Regions from separate parts of the Streptomyces sp. NPDC041796 genome, predicted to be linked through region 3. Evidence: riboswitches for the same ligand, from Rfam matches in the RefSeq annotation. Region 3 holds a riboswitch; each other region holds the start of a gene.
What was found. A riboswitch is a leader RNA that binds a small molecule or an ion and turns the genes downstream of it on or off. The one in region 3 is predicted to bind cyclic di-AMP.
Positions count from the first base shown of each region.

Region 1: it holds a riboswitch for cyclic di-AMP, as region 3 does, so the genes downstream of both, ACZ6C1_RS21295 (transglycosylase family protein) here and ACZ6C1_RS10200 (M23 family metallopeptidase) in region 3, are expected to answer to the same signal.
Region 2: it holds a riboswitch for cyclic di-AMP, as region 3 does, so the genes downstream of both, ACZ6C1_RS30960 (C40 family peptidase) here and ACZ6C1_RS10200 (M23 family metallopeptidase) in region 3, are expected to answer to the same signal.

Region 1 is NZ_JBVJAH010000010.1:61,468-68,935, reverse strand. It holds gene ACZ6C1_RS21305 (cytochrome P450 family protein) at 1-474, shown strand, start outside; gene ACZ6C1_RS21300 (transglycosylase family protein) at 655-1,566, shown strand; cyclic di-AMP (ydaO/yuaA leader) riboswitch at 1,821-1,996, shown strand; gene ACZ6C1_RS21295 (transglycosylase family protein) at 2,000-2,689, shown strand; gene eno (phosphopyruvate hydratase) at 2,972-4,252, shown strand; gene ACZ6C1_RS21285 (FtsB family cell division protein) at 4,350-4,820, shown strand; gene ACZ6C1_RS21280 (DUF501 domain-containing protein) at 4,835-5,371, shown strand; gene ACZ6C1_RS21275 (Ppx/GppA phosphatase family protein) at 5,368-6,282, shown strand; gene ACZ6C1_RS21270 (NAD(P)/FAD-dependent oxidoreductase) at 6,653-7,468, shown strand, end outside.
Region 2 is NZ_JBVJAH010000020.1:14,381-21,848, reverse strand. It holds gene ACZ6C1_RS30965 (glycosyltransferase) at 1-1,270, opposite strand, end outside; gene ACZ6C1_RS30960 (C40 family peptidase) at 1,291-2,490, opposite strand; cyclic di-AMP (ydaO/yuaA leader) riboswitch at 2,489-2,656, opposite strand; gene pcrA (DNA helicase PcrA) at 2,867-5,329, shown strand; gene ACZ6C1_RS30950 (M23 family metallopeptidase) at 5,352-6,800, opposite strand; gene ACZ6C1_RS30945 (alpha/beta hydrolase) at 7,027-7,468, opposite strand, start outside.
Region 3 is NZ_JBVJAH010000004.1:362,307-369,774, forward strand. It holds gene ACZ6C1_RS10185 (bifunctional acetate--CoA ligase family protein/GNAT family N-acetyltransferase) at 1-2,438, opposite strand, end outside; gene ACZ6C1_RS10190 (HPr family phosphocarrier protein) at 2,617-2,898, shown strand; gene ACZ6C1_RS10195 (GntR family transcriptional regulator) at 3,133-3,861, opposite strand; gene ACZ6C1_RS10200 (M23 family metallopeptidase) at 4,080-4,868, opposite strand; cyclic di-AMP (ydaO/yuaA leader) riboswitch at 4,882-5,045, opposite strand; gene ACZ6C1_RS10205 (M16 family metallopeptidase) at 5,251-6,645, opposite strand; gene ACZ6C1_RS10210 (M16 family metallopeptidase) at 6,642-7,468, opposite strand, start outside.

The DNA.
Region 1 (7,468 bases), on a different contig from region 3:
AACCCCGGCCAGCGTGAACGCCTCCAGGCCTCCCTGGCCGCCGGTGAGCAGGGGCTGCTGGAGACCGGGGTCGAGGAACTGCTGCGCTACGACGGGCCGGTGGAGCTGGCGACGTGGCGGTTCGCGACCGAGCCGCTCACCATCGGCGGCGAGCGGATCGCGGCCGGCGACCCCGTGCTCGTCGTGCTCGCCGCGGCCGACAGGGACCCCGAGCGGTTCGACGAGCCGGACACGCTCGACCTGGCGCGGCGGGACAACCAGCACCTGGGGTACGGGCACGGCATCCACTACTGCCTCGGCGCGCCGCTCGCCCGGCTGGAGGGGCAGACCGCGCTGGCGACGCTGCTGACCCGGTTGCCCGACCTTCGGCTTGCGGTGGATCCGGCCGATTTGCGGTGGCGTGGCGGGCTCATTATGCGGGGACTGCGTACGCTCCCGGTCGAGTTCACCCCGTATGCGCCCCCCAATAACTGACGCTCCGTCATTTCTGTGATCTTCGCGTAATCTCCGCTGCATCGACTTGTGACTAGCGTTCGAATGCCGCTACGTTCACCGTCACCTCAGCAGTCACGCGAAAGGCAGCACCGCATGCGCTCCGGGAACGGCCGGCACCGACGACCCCGTCAAGCCCCCGCCATCGTCGTCGCGGCAGGGGTGACCGGATCCGCCATCGCGCTCCCGCTGCTCGGCGCGGGTTCCGCGTCGGCGGCCGACGCCACCACATGGGACCGGGTGGCCGAATGCGAGTCCGGCGGCATGTGGAGCGCGGACCTCGGTAACGGCTTCTACGGCGGCCTGCAGATGTCGCAGGAGACCTGGGAGTCGTACGGGGGCCTCGCCCACGCCGCACGCCCCGACCTCGCCAGCCGCACCGAGCAGATAGCCGTCGCCGAGAAGGTCTACGCCGCGACGGGCGTCAAGGCGTGGGAGACCTGCGCCCCCATCGCGGGCCTGGGCGGCGCCACCACCTCCCCCGACGCCGACCCCACGGGCACGGCCCCGGCCACGCCCGAGGCGGCGGACCCGACCGAGACGCTCGAGGACACGGGCACGCCCGAGCCGTCGGAGCCGTCCGACCCGGCCGGGTCCCTCCTGCCCACCGAGCCCGCCCCGACGACCCCTGGCGCGCCGCAGAGCCCCGCCCCGGGGACCGGGAAGCACCGGGGTGAGCCCGCGAAGGAGGAGGCGTCGACGACGGAGCCGACCGACCCCACGGCCCCGGCCGCCCCCGCCGACCCCACCGCACCGGTCACGCCCGGCACGCCGGAGGGCGAAAGCACCCTCAAGCCCACCGATCCGGCGAATACCGGCAATTCGGCCACCGACCGCGAAAACGGTGGACACCCCTCGCGGGGTGACGGGGCGACACGCGACCCGGGGAGCGTCGCGCCCGGCGCGTACACGGTCCAGCCCGGCGACAACCTGTCGGTCATCGCGGACGAGCACAAGGTCCCCGGCGGCTGGTCGGCGCTCTACGAGGCCAACCAGGACACCGTCGGTGCCGATCCGGACCTCATTCTCCCCGGTCAGAGCCTTGAGCTGACGACGGATCAGCCGCAGGACTGAGGCTGTATGTCCGCTTCTGTGTAAGTGAGACATGAATCTCTTCGGCCCGGCGGGCGGGCCACGGCCCACCGAACCGCACAATCCGCCCTTCACCTGCGTAAACGCCCGTCAATGGCGGGCGGATAAGGGCTGATTGACCCGGATGTCCGTCTTTGAACTTCGGGAAGGTCTGTGGCTACGGTCGTGACCGCTCGCCACCGCGGGCCCCTTCGACCGGAACGCCGAATCCTGCCGCCGGTCGACGGGAACAGTCGTCGCGTCATGCGCCGAAGGCAGGAGCGGGGGACCCAGGTAAGTGCCGGGCCCGGCCATGGAGACATGGCATGGAACCGGCTTGGGGTGAAGCCGCGCGCACCACGGTGCCGCGCGGCCGGGCCACTCACTCGCCCGAACCCGACAGCTCACCTCGCAGGCGTCGGTGAGGAGATGTCCCATGCTGTTCTCCGGCAAGTCCAAGCACCGTCGCCCCTCCAAGGCCGCCCGATTCGTCGCGTTCGCCGGTATCACCGGTGCCGCCGTCGCCGCCCCGCTGATGGGCGCCACGACCGCCTCGGCCGCCACCGGCGCCGAGTGGGAGAAGGTCGCCCAGTGCGAGTCCGGCGGCAACTGGTCCATCAACACCGGCAACGGCTACTACGGCGGCCTGCAGTTCTCGGCCTCCACCTGGGCCGCCTACGGCGGCACCGCGTACGCCCCGACCGCCGACCAGGCCTCCAAGTCGCAGCAGATAGAGATCGCCGAGAAGGTCCTCGCCGGCCAGGGCAAGGGTGCCTGGCCGCACTGCGGCGTCGGCCTGTCCAACGCCTCCTACGACGGCGGCGGCGCCGAGCAGGCCCAGCCGCAGCCGGAGCGCAAGGCCGAGCAGCCCACCACGCGCAGCGAGCAGCGCACCGCGCCCAAGGCCGCTCCCAAGGCCGAGTCGAAGAAGACCGTCACCACCCCGACCGGCAAGAAGGTCGAGAAGGGTGACGGCGAGTACAAGGTGAAGGCCGGCGACACCCTCAGCACCATCGCCGCCGAGAAGAAGGTCGCGGGCGGCTGGGAGAAGCTCTTCCAGCTGAACAAGGACATCGTCGACGACGCCGATCTGATCTACCCGGGCCAGCAGCTCCACCTGAGCTGACCCTCGTGAGACCACCCCGGTCCGGCGCGTCCTTCCCCCGTACGCGCCGGGCCGGGGTTTCCCGTTCCGCCCTCCTGAGCGGCCCCTCGCACACCCTGGCTACCCGTCGGTAAGTTTCATGTCGTTTTGCCCGTAATGCCGACTCGTGCGCCCTTTTTCGTCCCAGGAGGCGGGCGTCGGCTGGTCACGGCTCCGCGGCCGGTTAGGCTCTTGCCGCAAGGCCAAAGAGACCCTGCACCACCATGCGTCACATCTTGCGTCACATCCCAGAAGGAGATGCTCGTGCCGTCCATCGACGTCGTCGTAGCCCGGGAAATCCTGGACTCCCGAGGCAACCCCACGGTCGAGGTCGAGGTCGGCCTCGACGACGGCAGCACCGGCCGTGCTGCCGTTCCGTCCGGTGCCTCCACCGGAGCGTTCGAGGCCCTCGAGCTCCGCGACGGTGACAAGGACCGCTACCTCGGCAAGGGTGTCGAGAAGGCCGTCCTCGCCGTCATCGAACAGATCGGCCCGGAGCTCGTCGGCTACGACGCCACCGAGCAGCGGCTGATCGACCAGGCGATGTTCGACCTGGACGCCACCCCGGACAAGTCGTCGCTCGGCGCCAACGCCATCCTCGGTGTCTCCCTCGCCGTCGCGCACGCCGCCTCCGAGGCGTCCGACCTGCCGCTCTTCCGCTACCTGGGCGGCCCGAACGCGCACCTGCTGCCCGTTCCGATGATGAACATCCTGAACGGCGGCTCGCACGCCGACTCCAACGTGGACATCCAGGAGTTCATGATCGCTCCGATCGGCGCGGAGTCCTTCTCCGAGGCCCTTCGCTGGGGCGCCGAGGTCTACCACACCCTGAAGAAGGTCTTGAAGGAGAAGGGCCTCTCCACGGGTCTGGGCGACGAGGGCGGCTTCGCCCCGAACCTCGACTCCAACCGCGCCGCCCTCGACCTCATCCTCGAGGCCATCAAGCAGGCCGGTTACGCCCCGGGCAAGGACATCGCCCTGGCGCTCGACGTCGCCGCGTCCGAGTTCTACAAGGACGGCGCCTACGAGTTCGAGGGCAAGTCCCGCTCGGCCGCCGAGATGACGGACTACTACGCCGAGCTCGTCGACGCGTACCCGCTGGTCTCCATCGAGGACCCGCTGTTCGAGGACGACTGGGACGGCTGGAAGACCATCACCGAGAAGCTGGGCTCCAAGGTCCAGCTCGTCGGCGACGACCTGTTCGTCACCAACCCGGAGCGCCTGGCGCGCGGCATCGAGGAGAACGCCGCCAACGCCCTGCTGGTCAAGGTCAACCAGATCGGTTCGCTGACCGAGACCCTCGACGCCGTCGAGATGGCCCAGCGCAACGGCTTCAAGTGCATGATGTCGCACCGCTCCGGCGAGACCGAGGACGTCACCATCGCCGACCTGGCCGTCGCCACCAACTGCGGCCAGATCAAGACCGGCGCCCCGGCCCGCTCCGAGCGCGTCGCCAAGTACAACCAGCTGCTGCGCATCGAGGAGATCCTCGACGACGCCGCCGTGTACGCGGGCCGCTCGGCCTTCCCGCGCTTCAAGGGCTGATCCTTCCCAGCCCGGGTTACGTACGTCCCCGGCCACGGTCCCGTACCGTGTCCGGGGACGTACGTACGTAACGGGCAAGGGGAGGCGGGTACAACACATGGCCCGGGACCGGTTCTCCACCGCGACCAGGTTGCGACTGCTCGGCGAGCAGACCGCCGCCCGCGTCTACCGCTCCCAGACCCGCCGCCAGGCCCGCCGCTCCCGGCTCACCGGACGCGCGGCCTTCCTCGCGCTGGTCGTCTGCTCGCTGGTGGTCGCCCTGGCCTACCCGATGCGCCAATGGGTGTCCCAGCGCGCCGAGATCGCCGAGCAGGAGCGGCTGGCGGCCGAGGCGGGCGAGCGCGTCGAACGGCTGCGCGACGAGAAGGCGCGGCTCCAGGACGACGCGTACATCAAGCGCCTGGCGCGGGAGCACCTGCACTATGTACTCCCGGGGGAGACCGGCTACACGGTCATCGACCCCGACGCGGTGCGCCAGCGCCGCACCGACCAGGGCGCGGCCGACCGCCCCTGGTACTCCAACCTCTGGGACGGCGTGGACACCGCCGACCGCACCGACCGCAAGTAGAACCCAAGGCAGGCATGGAAACGCCCCCTCCGCAGACCGAACGCACCGAGCCCACCGAGGCGGACGTCGCGGCGTTCAAGGAACAGCTCGGCCGCCCGCCGCGCGGCCTGCGCGCCATCGCGCACCGCTGCCCGTGCGGCAACCCGGACGTGGTGGAGACCGCGCCCCGGCTCCCCGACGGCACGCCGTTCCCGACGACGTACTACCTCACGTGCCCGCGCGCGGCCTCCGCGATCGGCACGCTGGAGGCGAACGGCGTCATGAAGGAGATGACCGAGCGTCTCCAGAGCGACCCGGAACTCGCCGCCGCCTACCGCGCGGCGCACGAGGACTACATCGCGCGCCGCGACGCCATCGAGGTCCTGGAGGGCTTCCCGAGCGCCGGCGGCATGCCGGACCGGGTGAAGTGCCTGCACGTGCTCGTCGGCCACTCGCTGGCCGCCGGGCCGGGGGTGAACCCGCTGGGCGACGAGGCCATCGCGATGCTGCCGGAGTGGTGGGCCAAGGGCCCCTGCGTCACCGCCCACCGGGACGAGGAGGCCGGCGAATGACCCGCGTCGCCGCCATCGACTGCGGTACGAACTCCATCCGTCTGCTCGTCGCCGACGTCGACCCGTCGACCGGCGAAGTCACGGACCTGGACCGCCGGATGACGATCGTGCGGCTGGGCCAGGGCGTCGACAGGACCGGGCGGCTCGCGCCCGAGGCGCTGGAGCGGACCTTCGCGGCCTGCCACGAGTACGCCGCCGTGATCAAGGAGTACGGCGCCGAGAGGCTCCGGTTCGTGGCGACCTCCGCCTCGCGCGACGCCGAGAACCGCGACGACTTCGTCCGGGGCGTCATGGACATCCTGGGCGTGGAGCCCGAGGTCATCAGCGGTGACCAGGAGGCGGAGTTCTCCTTCACCGGGGCGACGAAGGAGCTGACGGGCTCCGACGAGTACCTGGTCGTGGACATCGGCGGCGGCTCCACCGAGTTCGTGGTGGGCGCCGCGCACGCCCGCGCCGCCCGGTCGGTCGACATCGGCTGCGTCCGCCTGACCGAGCGTCATGTGCGCAGCGACCCGCCCTCCGAGGCGGAGGTCGCCGCGATCCGGGCCGACGTCGAGGCGGCGCTGGACCTGGCGGAGGAGACCGTCCCGCTGCGGGAGGCGGAGACGCTCGTCGGACTGGCCGGTTCGGTGACCACGGTCGCCGCGATCGCCCTGGGGCTGACCTCCTACGACTCGGCCGCGATCCACCGGTCGCGCATCTCCTACGAGCAGGTCGCCGAGGTCACGGGGCGGCTGCTGGCGGCGACGCACGACGAGCGGTCCGCGATCCCGGTGATGCACCCGGGCCGGGTGGACGTCATCGTCTCCGGAGCGCTGGTCCTGCTGGCCGTGATGGACCGGATCGGGGCCCGTGAGGTGGTCGTCTCCGAACACGACATTCTGGACGGAATCGCCCTCTCGCTCGTCTGATCGCCGTCCCGGTCGAGCGCCGCCGGACAGCCCGTCGGAAAAGTTCGTGAAGTTCTTCACAAGGAAAAGGGCCCCGAGGGGGGTCGGGGAGCCGCTCAACGGCCTCCGGAGCCCCCCTCGGGGCCCTTTCGCAGGCGCGGAAGCCACCCTCGTCTGTGTTTCGCAGGTGTGAAGTCCGGTGGTGGTCCACGGTTAAAAGGTGCTCGCAGGCCCAGTTCAACAGGGGTGAACAACGTCTTCCGTTACACCGTGGTTCCCTTGCGGCGCCATGACCTCGGTCACGCGGGCCGCGCAGTGTAGCAGAGGTCTCCCAGGAGCTTGTGAAGGGGCGCACGAGCGACCCCCCTCGACCGGGTGGATACTCGATGGCATGAGCACCACGGAGCGTCCCAGGATCCTCGTAGTAGGCGGTGGGTACGTAGGCCTGTACGCAGCTCGGCGCATTCTCAAGAAGATGCGCTACGGCGAGGCGACCGTCACGGTCGTCGACCCCCGGTCGTACATGACCTACCAGCCCTTCCTGCCCGAAGCCGCCGCCGGCAGCATCTCGCCGCGGCACGTCGTCGTCCCGCTGCGACGCGTGCTGCCCAAGGCCGAGGTACTCACCGGCCGGGTCACCACCATCGACCAGGACCGCAAGGTCGCCACGATCGCGCCGCTCGTCGGCGAGTCGTACGAGCTGCCGTTCGACTACCTGGTCATCGCGCTGGGTGCGATCTCCCGCACCTTCCCGATCCCCGGTCTCGCCGAGCAGGGCATCGGCATGAAGGGCATCGAGGAGGCCATCGGCCTGCGCAACCACGTCCTCGAGCAGCTCGACAAGGCCGACTCGACGACCGATGAGGAGGTCCGCCGCAAGGCGCTGACCTTCGTCTTCGTGGGCGGCGGCTTCGCCGGCGCGGAGACCATCGGTGAGGTCGAGGACCTGGCCCGCGACGCCGCCAAGTACTACAAGAACGTGAAGCGCGAGGACATGCGCTTCATCCTGGTCGACGCCGCGGACAAGATCCTCCCCGAGGTCGGCCCCAAGCTCGGCGCGTACGGCAAGGAGCACCTGGAGGGCCGTGGGGTCGAGGTCTACCTCTCGACGTCCATGGACTCCTGCGTCGACGGCCACGTGGTGCTGAAGAACGGCCTGGAGGTCGACTCCAACACCATCGTGTGGACCGCCGGTGTGAAGCCCAAC
Region 2 (7,468 bases), on a different contig from region 3:
CCGCCCGCCGCAGCCCGTCCCGTTCGCGGATCACCGCACCCGTCGCCGCCAGCCGCTCGCGCAGGGACGTGTCGCCGAGCAGCCGCTCCAGGGCCCCGGTCAGTTCCTCGTCCGTGAACCGGTAGGTGTCCAGCCGGACGCCGAAGCCCAGCTCCTGCATGCGCTGCGCGTTGTCGTACTGGTCCCAGAACAGCGGCAGCACGATCATCGGCTTCCCGAAGTGCAGCGCCTCCGTCGTCGTGTTGTTGCCGCCGTGCGTGATCACCAGGTCGACCAGGGGAAGGACCGACGTCTGGGGCAGGAATTCCGCGCCCCACATGTTCGGCGCCAGCTCGATCTCGGCGTGCAGCGGCCCCTTGGAGACGATGTAGCGGTACGGCGTCCGCGCCAGGACCCCGATCACGCGGCGCATCAGTTCCACGTCCGCGGATCCCAGGGAGCCGAGCGAGAAGTAGATCAACGGCGGCTCGCCGTCCGCCCCGGAGGGCGCGAGCTCCGGCGGCAGGACGAAGTCCTCGTCCGTCTCCCGTACGCACGAGTCCAGCCGGTGCCAGTGCGGCGGCAGCACGCGCGCGTAGTCGGCCGCCTCGGGATACACGTACAGATTCGTCCCGGCCTCGTGGATGAACTCCAGCTCGGGCAGGGGCGGCGCCCCCTGCTCGGCCACCCAGGTGCTGAAGTCGGCCCACAGCTCCCGGTGCGTACGGTCGTACTCGGCCCGGAAGGCCGCCCAGCCGGAATCGTCGCCCGCCGGGTAGCCGGAGAAGGCCGGCGGGACGCCCGGACTCCTGATCTCCAGCGGGTTGCAGGAGACGATGCGTACGAACGGCACTCCGGCGGTCAGCAGGGCGGGGAACGCCACCACGTTGTCCTCGACGATCACGTCCGGGCGCACCCGCTCGACGACCGCCTTCAGCTGCGGCTCGCAGTGGCGGGCGCCCGAGACCAGCTCCGTCCGGACCGGTCTGATCCAGGTGCCGAGCTGCTCGAAGGTCGGCTTGCGGAACTCCGGAGCGGTGTCCCGCACGAAGTCCTTCCAGAACCGGCCCGCGTCCTCCTCCCCGTCCGGGGGAGGAGCGAGACGGACGAGGTCCTCCTCGAAGCCGAGCGCGCTCAGCCTCACCCTCCAGGACGCCTCCGCGGCGAACACCACCCGGTGGCCGCGGCGCCGCAGCACGTCCGCGATCCCGACGCAGTTGTTCGTCGGCCCGTACGCGCTCTCCGGTGCGAACAGGACGGTGAGCCGGCGGTCGGTCACGGTTCCCCCCATGTGATCCCCCTGTGCGGTCGTCAGGCCGGGCGCACGCCACTGTGGACGGGCATGCAGTGGATGGACTCCTCGCGCACGTTCGCCCCGGGACCCAGCGCGTGGATCATCTTCCCGTCGCCCTTGTAGATGCCGACGTGCCTGATGTCGTCGTAGAAGAACACCAGGTCGCCGGGGCGCAGGTCCTCCGTCGCGACCCGGGTGCCCGCCAGCACCTGGTCCCGGGCCGCACGGGGGAGGTCGACCCCCGCCGCCCGCCACGCGGCCTGGGTGAGCCCGGAACAGTCGTACGAGCTCGGGCCGGTCGCGCCCCACACGTACGGCTTGCCGATCTGCGCCTCGGCGAAGGCGAGCACCTCGCGGGCCTTGGCGGTGTAGCCACTGTCGTCGTCCGGCTGCTGGAGCTGGTGCTGATGCAGGTGATCCTGTTGTTCTTGCTGCCGCTGCTCCTCGGCCTTGCGGCGGGCGTCCTCCTGGCGCCCCCGCTCCTCCGCCGTCAGCCGCGCCAGCAGCGACCGAGCCTCGCCGAGCTTGCGCTGCACGGTCTGCTTGGCGGTGCGGAGGGAGGCCTGGGAGGCGGTGAGCGACTCCTGCTTCCGTGTCGCCTCCGCCTGCTGCCGGGCGGCCCCGGCCTCCACCCGCTGCTCCGTGACCTCGGCCTCGCCCCGCTGCGCCCGGTGGTCGGTGAGCGTCTCGTGCCGGTGGTCGGTGAGCGCCTCGTGCCGATGGCCGGTGAGCGTCTCGTGCCGGTGGTCCATGAGCCGGTCCACCGGCGGAGCCTGGTCCACGACCGCCTGCGGGCCGTCCGGGAAGACCAGCGACGTGGTCGGAGCCGACCCGCCCGACCCGTACCGCGTGGCCGCGTGGCTACCGAGGGGGCGGCGGGACTGCTCCGGCGCTTCCGTACGCCGGGCGGCGCCGGCGAGTGTCCCGCCGGCCTCGCGCCGCTGCTCGTCCGTGGCTTCCCTGGCCTTGCCGTACTGCTGCGTCGCCGTGCCCGCCTGCCGGTAGAGGTCGTCGACCTTTCTCTGAACCTCCTCGACCGTCGGCCCCCGGTCCTGGTCACCCGGGCCACCGGACGCCGCGGTCGCGCTCTGTGACGACAGGAACGTGACCGAGGCCAGGGCGGCGGCCGTCGTGACCCCGACGGCGGGGTGGTGGGCATGCAGGGTCTGCAAGGTGCGCGATGTGCGCGGCTTGCGATGCGACGCCAAGGTCGGCATCTCCTTCCGTGGACCGCCTACCGGGTCAGCTGTCAGGTTCGGGCGGAACGGAAGGTGCCCTACGGCCGTGCCCGAGCGGCTGCGGGCCGATTCACCTCGGTCGTACGTGGTGGGTCCCCGGTTCCGAACTGCCGTGGCGGCAGCACGGATTCGGCGTGGGCGATCCGACTGGCGTGGTTCGCCGAAGAGAGAACGGACCGCTTGGGCGAGCACGCTAGCCAACCTGTGGTGGTGCTGTGAAGGTTGATGTTCGATATGCCCGATACGTATTCGTGACCTTGGCGTGATGTCGTCGACGCGGTACGGAGCGTGACGAATCGGGCCTGTTCCCGGTTCGTCCACGGCTGTCAGTGGGGCGGCCTAGACTCGATAGGCGATGAGCAGCCTCTTTGACGACAGCTTCCTGGCGGACCTCCGGAACCACCCCTCCGAGGAGCCCCCGCCGCCCGAGGACTCCGAGGGCCCCGGGCACGGCCCGGCCGCGGAGGAGGTCCCGCACGACCTCTTCGGGGACCGCTTCGACGTGCCCCCGGCCCGGGACACCCACTACCGCGACGGTGCCCCGCGTCCCGTCGTGGACCCCGCCGCGCTGCTGGAGGGGCTGAACGAGCAGCAGCGCGCCGCCGTCGTGCACACCGGCTCGCCGCTGCTCATTGTCGCCGGCGCCGGCTCCGGCAAGACCCGGGTGCTGACCCACCGCATCGCCCACCTGCTGGGCACCCGGCACGTCCACCCCGGGCAGATACTGGCGATCACCTTCACCAACAAGGCCGCCGGTGAGATGAAGGAGCGCGTCGAGCAGCTCGTCGGCCCGCGCGCCAACGCCATGTGGGTCATGACCTTCCACAGCGCGTGCGTCCGCATCCTGCGCCGCGAGTCCAAGAAGCTCGGCTTCACGTCGTCCTTCTCCATCTACGACGCCGCCGACTCCAAGCGGCTGATGGCGCTGGTCTGCCGCGATCTCGACCTCGACCCCAAGCGCTTCCCGCCGAAGTCGTTCAGCGCCAAGATCTCGAACCTGAAGAACGAGCTGATCGACGAGGAGGCCTTCGCCGACCAGGCCGCCGACGGGTTCGAGAAGACGCTCGCCGAGGCGTACCGGATGTACCAGGCACGGCTGCGCGAGGCCAACGCCCTGGACTTCGACGACATCATCATGACGACGGTCCACCTGCTCCAGGCGTTCCCGGACGTCGCCGAGCACTACCGCCGCCGCTTCCGCCACGTGCTCGTCGACGAGTACCAGGACACCAACCACGCCCAGTACACGCTCGTACGCGAACTGGTGGGCACCGGTTACGAGGACCTGGACCCGGCCGAGCTGTGCGTCGTGGGCGACGCCGACCAGTCGATCTACGCCTTCCGCGGCGCCACCATCCGCAACATCCTCCAGTTCGAGGAGGACTACCCGGACGCGACCACGATCCTGCTGGAGCAGAACTACCGCTCCACGCAGACCATCCTCTCCGCCGCCAACGCGGTCATCGAGCGCAATGAGAGCCGCCGCCCCAAGAACCTGTGGACCAACGCAGGCGAGGGCGCCCGGATCATCGGGTACGTCGCGGACACCGAGCACGACGAGGCGCAGTTCGTCGCCGACGAGATCGACCGGCTGACGGACGCGGGCGACGCCAGGGCCGGCGACGTCGCCGTCTTCTATCGGACGAACGCCCAGTCCCGTGTCTTCGAGGAGATCTTCATCCGCGTCGGCCTGCCGTACAAGGTCGTCGGCGGCGTCCGCTTCTACGAACGCAAGGAAGTCCGGGACGTGCTGGCCTACCTGCGCGTCCTGGCCAACCCCGAGGACAACGTCCCGCTGCGCCGCATCCTCAACGTCCCCAAGCGCGGCATCGGCGAGCGCGCCGAGGCGATGATCGACGCACTGGCGCTGCGCGAGAAGATCACCTTCCCGCAGGCGCTGCGCCGCGTCGACGAGGCGTACGGCATGGCCGCCCGGTCGGCGAACGCCGTGAAGCGGTTCAACACGCTCATGGAGGAGCTCCGCACCATCGTGGACTCGGGCGCCGGCCCGGCGGTGGTGCTGGAGGCCGTCCTGGAGCGCACGGGATACCTCGCCGAGCTCCAGGCCTCCACCGACCCGCAGGACGAGACCCGCATCGAGAACCTCCAGGAGCTCGCCGCCGTCGCCCTCGAGTTCGAGCAGGAGCGCGGCGAGGAGCCCGGCACCCTGGCCGAGTTCCTGGAGCAGGTCGCGCTCGTCGCCGACTCCGACCAGATCCCGGACGAGGACGAGGAGGGGTCCGGTGTCATCACGCTGATGACCCTGCACACCGCCAAGGGCCTGGAGTTCCCGGTGGTGTTCCTGACCGGCATGGAGGACGGTGTCTTCCCGCACATGCGTGCCCTCGGCCAGACCAAGGAGCTGGAGGAGGAGCGGCGGCTGGCGTACGTGGGCATCACGCGTGCCCGCGAGCGGCTCTATCTGACGCGGTCGTCGATGCGCAGCGCGTGGGGGCAGCCCTCGTACAACCCGCCCTCGCGGTTCCTGGAGGAGATCCCCGGACAGCACCTGGAGTGGAAGCGCACGGGTGCGATGGCCAAGCCCGCCGGGCCGACGTCCGGCATCGCGTCGTCGCTGTCGTCGTCACTGTCGTCGAGGTCGCGGGCCGGCGGCCCCTCCGGCTTCGCCACCCGGCGTACGACGGACAAGCCGGTGATCTCCCTGGCGGTCGGGGACCGGGTGACGCACGACCAGTTCGGGCTCGGGACCGTCATGGCGGTGACGGGAGCGGGCGGGGACGCGCAGGCGACGATCGACTTCGGGGACGAGAAGCCGAAGCGGCTGCTGCTGCGGTACGCGCCGGTCGAGAAGCTGTAGGCCGCTCGGAAAGCCGTAGCGGTCAGGAGGTCGGGTCGAGGCCGTGGCTGCGCAGCCACGGCAGCGGGTCGATCGCGGCGCCGCCGCCGGGCCGTACCTCGAAGTGCAGGTGCGGTCCGGTGGAGTTGCCGGAGTTGCCCGAGTAGGCGATGACCTCGCCGGCCTTGACCTCGCCGGACCGGATCTTGGTGCTGCTGAGGTGGCAGTACCAGGTCTCGGTGCCGTCCTTGGCGGTCACGATCGCCATGTTCCCGTAGGCGCTGTTCCACTGGGTGCGCACGGTGCCGTCGGTCGCGGCCATGACGGGGGTCCCGTACTGGACGGGGAAGTCGATACCGGTGTGCAGGGACATCCAGTTGACGCCCGCCTGCCCGTACTGGGCGCTGAGCTGGTGCAGGCCGACGGGGAGGGCGAACTTGGGGCGCAGCGCCTCGCGGCGGGCCGCCTCCTCCTCGCGCTTCTTGCGCTCCGCCTCCTGGCGCGCCTTGAGGTCGATGCGCTCCTGGGTGCGGCTCGCGCGGTCACCGAAGTCGCGGGCGTCGGCGCTGAGCGCGGCAAGCTGGGTGTCCAGCTCGCTGTTGGCGACGACCGGCTGGACCGAGGCCGGGTCGGCGGCGGTCACCGTCTTCTCGTCGCTCTTGGTCTCGCCGGTGGCGCTGCCCGTGAGGCCGCTGACGGACGCGGCGGCGATACCGGCGACGCCCATCACACAGGCGGAGGGCATGGCGACGGTGAGGAGCGCGGAACGTTTGGCAGGGGTCCGGCGGCGGCCGCGGCTGCCGCCACCGCCTCCGCCGGAACGGCGGCTGGGCCGGGGGGCGGCGACGGGTGCGAGTGCGGTTTCGGTGAGGCTCTCGTGCAGGTCCTCGGGCTCCGCCCCGGAATCGGGCTCGGCCGAGGGTTCGTCGTCGGGGCCGAGCTCGTACTCCGGTTCCGCCTCGGCGGCGGACTCGTGCGCCGACGGGGACTCCGCGAGGGGTTCCGGCGCGGGGAGCTGGTCCGCGGCCGCGTAGTCGTACTGCTCGGGGACGGTGAACGTCTCGGTCGGCGCGGCGGCGTAGTTCCAGGCGGTGGCGTCGTAGGCGCCGGTCTCGAAGGAGGTGGCGGCCGTGGTCGCCCCCGGGGTGCCGTTCCACTGGCCGGTGGTGTCGTACGCGCTCGCCTCGCTCCAGGCGCTCGCGTCCCACTGGCCGGTGTGGGCCGAGTACTCGACGTAGCCGGTGGTGTCCGTGGTGGCCCACTGCTGGGTGGCGGCGGCCCACTGGGTGCTGTCGTACTGGCCGCTGTGGTCGGCGGTGTAGCCGACGTGGTAACTGCCGCTGCTTTCGTAGGTGTTCTCGTATGTGCCGGGAAGGGCACCGAAGAGTGGATCGGTGGCGAAGCTGCCGGTGTCCAGGCTGCCGGTCTCGAAGCTGCCCGTGGAATACGCGTCGTCTCCGACGTACCCGGCGTGGGGGTGCTGGTCGTTCACCAACTTCTCTCTCGCCTCGGCAGCAGGACCAGATCTGGGGAGGCCCCGGCGACGGGGACCCAGAGGGGAAAGCAGTGGGCGCGACTGTACCCGGCGGTACGCGCAAGCGACAATCTTCCGTGGGTTTTGGCCCCGGGGGAAACGGGCATTCGGCCGCCTTTCGGCGGAGTGTGGGCAGAGGCTTGGCCCTACGTTCGAGAAGTGTTCGAAGTTTGGTCGGGGTGCGTCAGGCCACGGACGCGGAATCAGATGTTCCGTCGGCCGCCTCGTCGGACTCGAGGACCTGGCGGATGCCCGCCGCGACCGCCGGGTGGACGGGCAGGGCGAGATGGCCGATCCCGGTGACGCGTACGTTCTGCGCGACCAGGTCCGGATGATCTATCCGTGCCGTCTCCACGGGCACCATCCACTGGTCCAGATCGCTCCAGAAGCTGACGAAGCGCGTACGGCAGTGAGGCGCGGGCTCGCTCAACTCCCGCACGACGGACGAGCCCGGACGCATCTGCCGCACCAGCGGGTGCGCGCCCGCGAGCGGCGCGACGGTCGTGCCGGAGTGCGGCGTACCCAGCGTGACCAGGGTGCGTACCCGGTGGTCGCCGCCGAGTCGCTGGACGTAATAGCGGGCGATCAGTCCGCCGAGACTGTGGCCGACGATGTCGACCTCGCGG
Region 3 (7,468 bases):
GTGCGCAGCTGCTCCTCGGTGGCCAGGTCGAGGCGTACGCCGCCGAGGTCGGGGCGGTGGCGGAGGTGCGGGGCGGTGGTCTTGAGCGCGACGGGGTAGCCGAGGCCGGCGGCGGCCTGGACGGCCTCGTCGGGGGTGGGGGCGGGCAGCGTGGGGAGTACGGCGATCCCGTAGCGCCCGAGCAGCTCGCGGGCCGCGTCGGGGGGGAGGGTGACGCCCCGCTCGTCCACGTCCCCGGCCAGCGCCCTCTCGATCTGCGCGGCGGCTCCGGCCTCGTCGATGCCCTCGTACTCGGGGACGCGTCCGGGGTCGGCGGCCTGGCGCCGCCACTGCCCGTACCTCACGGCCTCGGCCAACGCCCGCACGGCCCGCTCGGCGGCGGGGTACGCGGGGATGCGGTAGCTCCGGTCGCCGGAGGTGCGGGGCGCGGGGCCCGGGGGTGGGGTCGCTGGGGCGGCGGGGGCGGGCGGGCTCGCCGGTGTGGCCGGGGCGGGCGGGGCTTGCGGGGCCGGCGGGGCCGGCGGGAGGGGGGTGGGGGTCGGCGTCGGGCCGGGCCGGGCCGTGGGCGCCGTGCTGGTGGCGGCCGCCAGGGCGTCGGCGAGGGCGCCCATTTCCACGTGGACCACCAGGACCGGCTTCGCCGGTGCTTCCGCCGAGGCGGCCCGTAGCGCCTCGGCCAGGACCTCGCCGTCACCGGACTCGGTGACCCCGTTCTCGCCGACCCAGGGGATCGCGGTGACCACGACCGCGTCGCACATGTCGTCCCGGAGGGCCTCGGTGAGGGCCGTACGGAAGTCCTGCGGCGTGGCCGCCGTCGTCAGGTCGCGGGGCCGCCGGGGCCGCAGCCCCTCCGTCAGGCAGGCGTCGTACGTCAGCAGCCCGAGCGACTCCGAATTGCCGAGGATGGTCACGCGCGGGCCCGCCGGGAGCGGCTGCCCGGCGAGCAGCAGACCGGCGTCGACCAGTTCGGTGACCGTGTCGACGCGGATCACGCCCGCCTGCCGCAGCAGGGCCGAGACGGTGGTGTGGGGGATGCGCGTGACAGGTACGGCGTGGCCGGGGGGCGCACTGCCGCTGTGCCGGCCGCCCTTGACGACGACGACCGGTTTCACCGCCGCCGTGCGCCGGGCGAGGCGCGTGAACTTGCGGGGGTTGCCGATCGATTCGAGGTAGAGGAGGACGACGTCGGTGTCGGGGTCGTCGTACCAGTGCTGGAGGATGTCGTTGCCCGACACGTCCGCGCGGTTCCCCGCCGAGATGAAGGACGACAGGCCGGCCCCGCGCCGGTGCAGCCCGGACAGCAGGGCGATACCGATGGCGCCGGACTGGGTGAACAGCCCGATCCGCCCCCGCGCGGGCGGGTGCGGTGCGAGCGAGGCGTTGAGCCGCACGTCGGACGCGGTGTTGATGATGCCGAACGCGTTGGGGCCGATGATGCGCATGCCGTACGACCGTGCCTGGCGCACCAGTTCACGCTGGCGCGCCCTGCCCTCGGCGCCCTGCTCGGCGTAACCGGCGGTCAGGACGACCAGTCCCTGGACGCCGTGTTCACCGCAGTCGGCGACGGCCTCGGGGACCCGCTCGGCCGGTACGGCGACGACGGCGAGGTCGACGGGCTCCCCGATGTCGGCGACGGAGCGGAAGGCGGGCACACCGTCCAGCGTGGTCGTCGTCTCGGGCAGGGCCCGGTTCACGGCGTACGTGCGGCCCGTGTACCCGGCGTCCAGCAGGTTGCGCAGAACCGTGCGGCCCACTCCGCCGGGGGCGCGGCCGGCCCCGATGACGGCGACGGAGCCGGGGGCGAGGAGCCGCTGCACGGACCGGGCCTCGGCGCGCTGTTCGCGGGCGCGCTGCACGGCGAGCGACCGGTCGGTGGGCTCCAGGTCGAGGTGGAGACGTACGGCGCCGTCCTCGAAGCTGCGCTTCTGGGTGTACCCGGCGTCCGTGAAGACCTTGATCATCTTGTTGTTGGCGGGCAGGACCTCGGCCGCGAACCGCCGGATGCCCCGCTCGCGGGCGACCGCCGCGATGTGTTCGAGCAGCGCGGACGCGACGCCCCGCCCCTGGTGGGCGTCCTGGACGAGGAAGGCGACCTCGGCCTCGTCGGCCGGGGCGCTCGCGGGCAGACCCTGTTCATTGATCCGGTCGTAGCGGACGGTGGCGATGAACTCGCCGCCGACGGTGGCCGCCAGACCCACCCGGTCCACGTAGTCGTGGTGGGTGAAGCGGTGCACGTCCTTGGCGGAGAGCCGGGGGTAGGGTGCGAAGAACCGGTAGTACTTCGACTCGTCCGAGACCTGCTCGTAGAAGCTGACCAGGCGCTCGGCGTCATCCGTGGTGATCGGCCTGATCCGTGCGGTGCCGCCGTCCCGCAGCACCACGTCGGCCTCCCAGTGGTCGGGGTACACGTGTTCCGGCTGATCCGACGGGGTCCGCATGGGCCCCAGGGTACGGTGCGGGCGCCCGGCCGCGGAGGTGCCTGTGGACAACGCGGGGCGAGTGGGCCGGGCCGGCCCGCGGCGGCCCCGCGAGGGCCGGATCGAGCACCCTGTGGAACATGAGAGACTGGATTGGACCACTGGTCTAGACAACCGCCGAGACTCGAAGGGCAACACCATGGCTGAGCGCCGCGTCAACGTCGGCTGGGCCGAGGGCCTGCACGCCCGCCCCGCCTCCATCTTCGTCCGTGCCGCCACGGCCGCCGGCGTCCCCGTGACGATCGCCAAGGCCGATGGCAACCCGGTCAACGCCGCGTCGATGCTCGCGGTGCTGGGCCTCGGCGCGCAGGGCGGCGAGGAGATCGTGCTCGCTTCGGACGCGGAGGGCGCGGACGCCGCCCTGGACCGTCTGGCGAAGCTGGTCGCCGAGGGTCTCGAGGAGCTCCCCGAGACGGTCTGACCTGCCGGTCACCCCACGCGACACCAGGCGGAGCCGTATTCCCGGAATCGGGTGGTACGGCTCCGTTCTGTTTGCCGCGCTTCGCCCCTCCCCCGGGTGCCGACCGCCGGGCCCGTGCGGCCGGCGCGGAAATTCACCGGGCCGACCACCCCTGGGAAAAAGGCGGCGCACCCCCTTTTCAGGCAGGGGTGAATAGGGGCAAGAATTTCCCCCTCTTTGTATACGGTACCGCTGTTAATTGCGGGCGCTCGCGGTGTTTACGCGATGTTGCGAAGTCCTCACCACACGTCCGCCCGAACGCTCCGACCGCCGCGATCCCTCCGGGCGTTCCGCCCGCTCGGCGCGGCGCAGCCGGTGCGCGGGCAGGGTGCGCTCGACGTGGAGGGCGGTGAGCGCGCGGGCGCGTTCGGCGTCGCCGCGGGCCACGGCGTCCACGATCACCCCGTACTCGGCCCACACCTCCGTCGGCCGGGCGGGCTGGTCGACGGCGTACATCCAGGCGATCTTGTGCCGTAGCTGGGTGAGCAGCGCGGTCAGCGCCGCGCTGCCGGCCGCCTGGGCGAGCGTCTCGTGGAACCAGCCGCCCAGCGAGCGGAGGTCGTCCCCCTGGCCGCGACGGGCCCGCTCCTGGCCCAGCCGGACCAGGCCGCGCAGCACCTTCAGATGTGCCTCGGTGCGGCGCTGGGCGGCGCGCGCGGCACCCAGCGGCTCCAGCAGCGTACGCATCTCCAGCAGGTCGGCCGCTTCCTGCTCGGTGGGCTCGGCGACGCACGCGCCGACGTGGCGGCGAGTGGTGACGAAGCCCTCGGACTCGAGGGTGCGCAGTGCCTCACGGACCGGAACGCGCGAGACGCCGTAGCGGCGGGCCAGGTGCTCCTCGGTGAGCCGGCTGCCGCGCTCGAACACGCCGGTGACGATGTCGTCGCGGATCGCCGTGCATACCGAGTGCGCTGGAATGCGCATACCAGAACCCCCACTTAATCCGCGCGAAACTCAGCCGATCGACGCCTGTTGAGTGACTCTATTGCAGCGGGACGGAATTTCCGATAGCCACCCGTAATCCATGGAGTTCTTTTTGGCCAGGAAGTCCGTGCCGGGAAGGCGCCGCCCGAGGACACGGCAAGGCGAAGGCCCCGGTTCGCATCCCGAACCGGGGCCTTCGCCGAACAGACGGAAGGCGGTCAGACGTTGACGCCGTGCGAGCGGAGGTACGCGACGGGGTCGATGTCCGAGCCGTAGTCGGCGCCCGTACGAGCCTCGAAGTGGAGGTGCGGGCCGGACGAGTTGCCGGTCGAGCCCGAGAGACCTATCTGCTGCCCCGGCATCACGGTCTGGCCGACCGAGACGTTGATCGACGACAGGTGGCCGTACTGGGTGTACGTGCCGTCGTTCATCCGGATCACGATGTTGTTGCCGTACGCGCCGCCCCAGCCGGCTTCGACGACGGTGCCCGCGCCCACGGAGACCACGCTGGAGCCCGAGGCGGCGTGGAAGTCGATGCCGGTGTGGCTGCCGGACGACCACATGGCACCACCGGTCTGGTAGCCGGTGCTGACGTACGTGCCCGCGACCGGCAGCTGGAAGGCGTTCAGCCGCTTGCGCTCGGCCTCGCGGTCGGCGCGCTCCTTGGCCTCACGGGCCGCCTTCACCCGGGCTTCGGCCTTGAGCTTGGCCTCCGCCTCGGCCTTCGCCTGGGCGGCCGCCTTGGCCGCGGCCTCCTGGGCCTCCAGCTCCTGGGCCTCGGCCTGGGCGTCGACCTGCTCCGCGAGGGTGTCGGTGATGACCGCCTGGTTGAGGCCGGTGTCCTCGAACGAACCGGGCGCGGCGTCCGGGGCGGCGGCCAGCGCCGGGGAAGCGAGGGTTCCGATGACGCCGGTGGTGGCGAGGGCCGCGACTCCGGCGACGTGTGCGCTCTTACGGCTCAGGCGGCTCGGGGCACGGTGCTTCCCGGTGGCACGGGTGAACGCCATGAAGTGGCTGGTCCTTTCCTTCCTTCTCGCCTACCGGGTTAGCTGACGGGTTCGGAGCAGGAAGGTCTCCTACGGGCCCCTCCGCACGGGTGCGAAGGCGTCCGATTCACCCCAGGGACTTCATGGGTCCCCGGCTCCCCAGGCTCGCGCCTGATGGGGACTCGGCGATCGCTGCCCGGTGCCGCGGGTGCGGCGGGTACCGGTCGGACAGCGCATCAGACGCTAAGCGGCCGATCTTTCAATCACCAAACAGACACGGTTTTTTGTAGCGCACGCCACAGGGCAGACACCGAACCTCCGCAACAAATCGGACATATGACTGGGCCCCCGGCATCGGGTGATACCGGGGGTCCGGGGACCGTCGTGGAGGGTCCGGTGTCAATCAGCCGGTGACAACGGTCACTTCACCGATTCCGAGCGCCTCGACGGGCTCCTTGATCTGAGCCGCGTCGCCGACGAGGACCGTGACGAGACGGTCCACCGGGAAGGCGCTGACGACCGCCGCGGTGGCCTCCACGGTGCCGGTCTCCGCGAGACGGGCGTAGAGCTGGGCCTGGAAGTCGTCGGGCAGGTGCTGCTCGACCTGGTCGGCAAGAGTGCCCGCGACGGAGGCGGCCGTCTCGTACTTGAGCGGGGCCACACCCACCAGGTTCTGCACGGCCGTCTCGCGCTCGGCGTCGGTCAGGCCCGCGGCGGCGAGGGTGTTCAGCACCTTCCACAGGTCGTCGAGCGCCGGGCCGGTGTTCGGCGTGTCGACCGAGCCGCTGATGGCGAGCATGGCGGCGCCGCCCTGGGGGCCGGAACGCAGGACCTGGCCGAAGGCCCGTACGCCGTAGGTGTAGCCCTTCTCCTCGCGCAGGACCTTGTCCAGGCGGGAGGTGAGCGTGCCGCCCAGGCAGTAGGTGCCGAGCACCTGGGCCGGCCAGACCCGGTCGTGCCGGTCGGGGCCGATCCGGCCGATGAGTAGCTGGGTCTGCACGGCGCCGGGGCGGTCGACGATGACGACACGGCCCGTGTCGTCCGCCGTCACGGGCGGCACCGGGCGGGGCTCGGCCATGTCGCCGGTCCAGGCGCCGAGGGTGTCGGAGAGCACCGCGTCGAGGTCGACGCCGGTGAGGTCGCCGACGACGACCGCGGTGGCGGTGGCGGGGCGGACGTGGGCCTCGTAGAAGGCGCGTACGGCCGCCGCGTCGATCCGGGCGACGGTCTCCTCGGAGCCCTGCCGGGGCCGCGACATACGGGAGGTGGCCGGGAACAGCTCCTTGGAGAGCTGCATGGCGGCGCGGCGGGCGGGGTTGGCGATCTCGTGCGGGATCTCGTCGAGCCGGTTGCGGACGAGACGCTCGATCTCGCTGTCGGCGAAGGCGGGCGCCCTCAGCGCTTCGGCGACCAGTCCGAGGGCCTTGCCGAGCCGGGAGACGGGGACCTCGAGGGAGACGCGTACGCCGGGGTGGTCGGCGTGCGCGTCGAGGGTGGCGCCGCAGCGCTCCAGCTCGGCGGCGAACTCCTCGGCCGAGTGCTTGTCGGTGCCCTCGGACAGGGCTCGCGCCATGATCGTGGCGACGCCGTCGAGGCCCTCGGGCTCGGCCTCCAGCGGGGCGACGAGGAAGATCTCGACGGCCACGACCTGCTGGCCGGGGCGGTGGCAGCGCAGGACGGTCAGGCCGTTGTCGAGCGTGCCGCGGTCGGGGGCCGGGAAGGCCCACGGCTTGGCGGTGCCGGGCCGGGGCTGCGGGTGGAACTCCATGGACGTCAGGGACACAGCGGCGTCGCTCACTGGTCGGCCCCCTCTTCTGCCTGGTCGCTGTGGTCGGTGCTGATGGGTTCGTAGACCAGCACCGCCCGGTTGTCGGGGCGGAGGCGGGCCTTGGCGACCGCCTGCACCTCCTCGGCGGTGACGTCCAGGACGCGCTGGACGGCGGTCAGGGCGAGCTGCGGGTCGCCGAACAGGACGGCGAACCGGCACAGTTCGTCGGCGCGGCCCGCGACCGTGCCGAGCCGGTCGAGCCACTCGCGCTCCAGCTGGGCCTGGGCGCGCTCCATCTCCTCGGGCGTGGGGCCCTCGGCGGCGAACCGGGCCAGCTCGTCGTCGACCGCGGCCTCGATGTCGGGCACCTCGACGCCCCCGGACGTCTTGACGTCCAGCCAGCCGAGTGAGGGCGCCCCGGCCAGACGCAGCAGGCCGAAGCCGGCCGCCACGGCCGTACGGTCGCGGCGGACCAGGCGGTTGTGCAGCCTCGACGACTCGCCGCCGCCGAGGACGGTGAGGGCGATGTCGGCGGCGTCGCACTCGCGGGTGCCGTCGTGCGGGAGCCGGTAGGCGGCCATCAGGGCGCGCGCCGGGACCTCCTCCTCGAGGACCTCGCGCAGCTGCTCGCCGATGATCTCGGGGAGCGTCCCGTCCTTGGGCGCCTGCTTGCCGTCGTGGGCCGGGATGGAGCCGAAGTACTTCTCGATCCACGCCAGGGTCTGCTCGGGGTCGATGTCGCCGACGACCGACAGCACCGCGTTGTTCGGCGCGTAGTACGTACGGAAGAAGTTCCGCGCGTCCTCGAGGGTGGCGGCGTCCAGGTCGGCCATGGAGCCGATCGGCGTGTGGT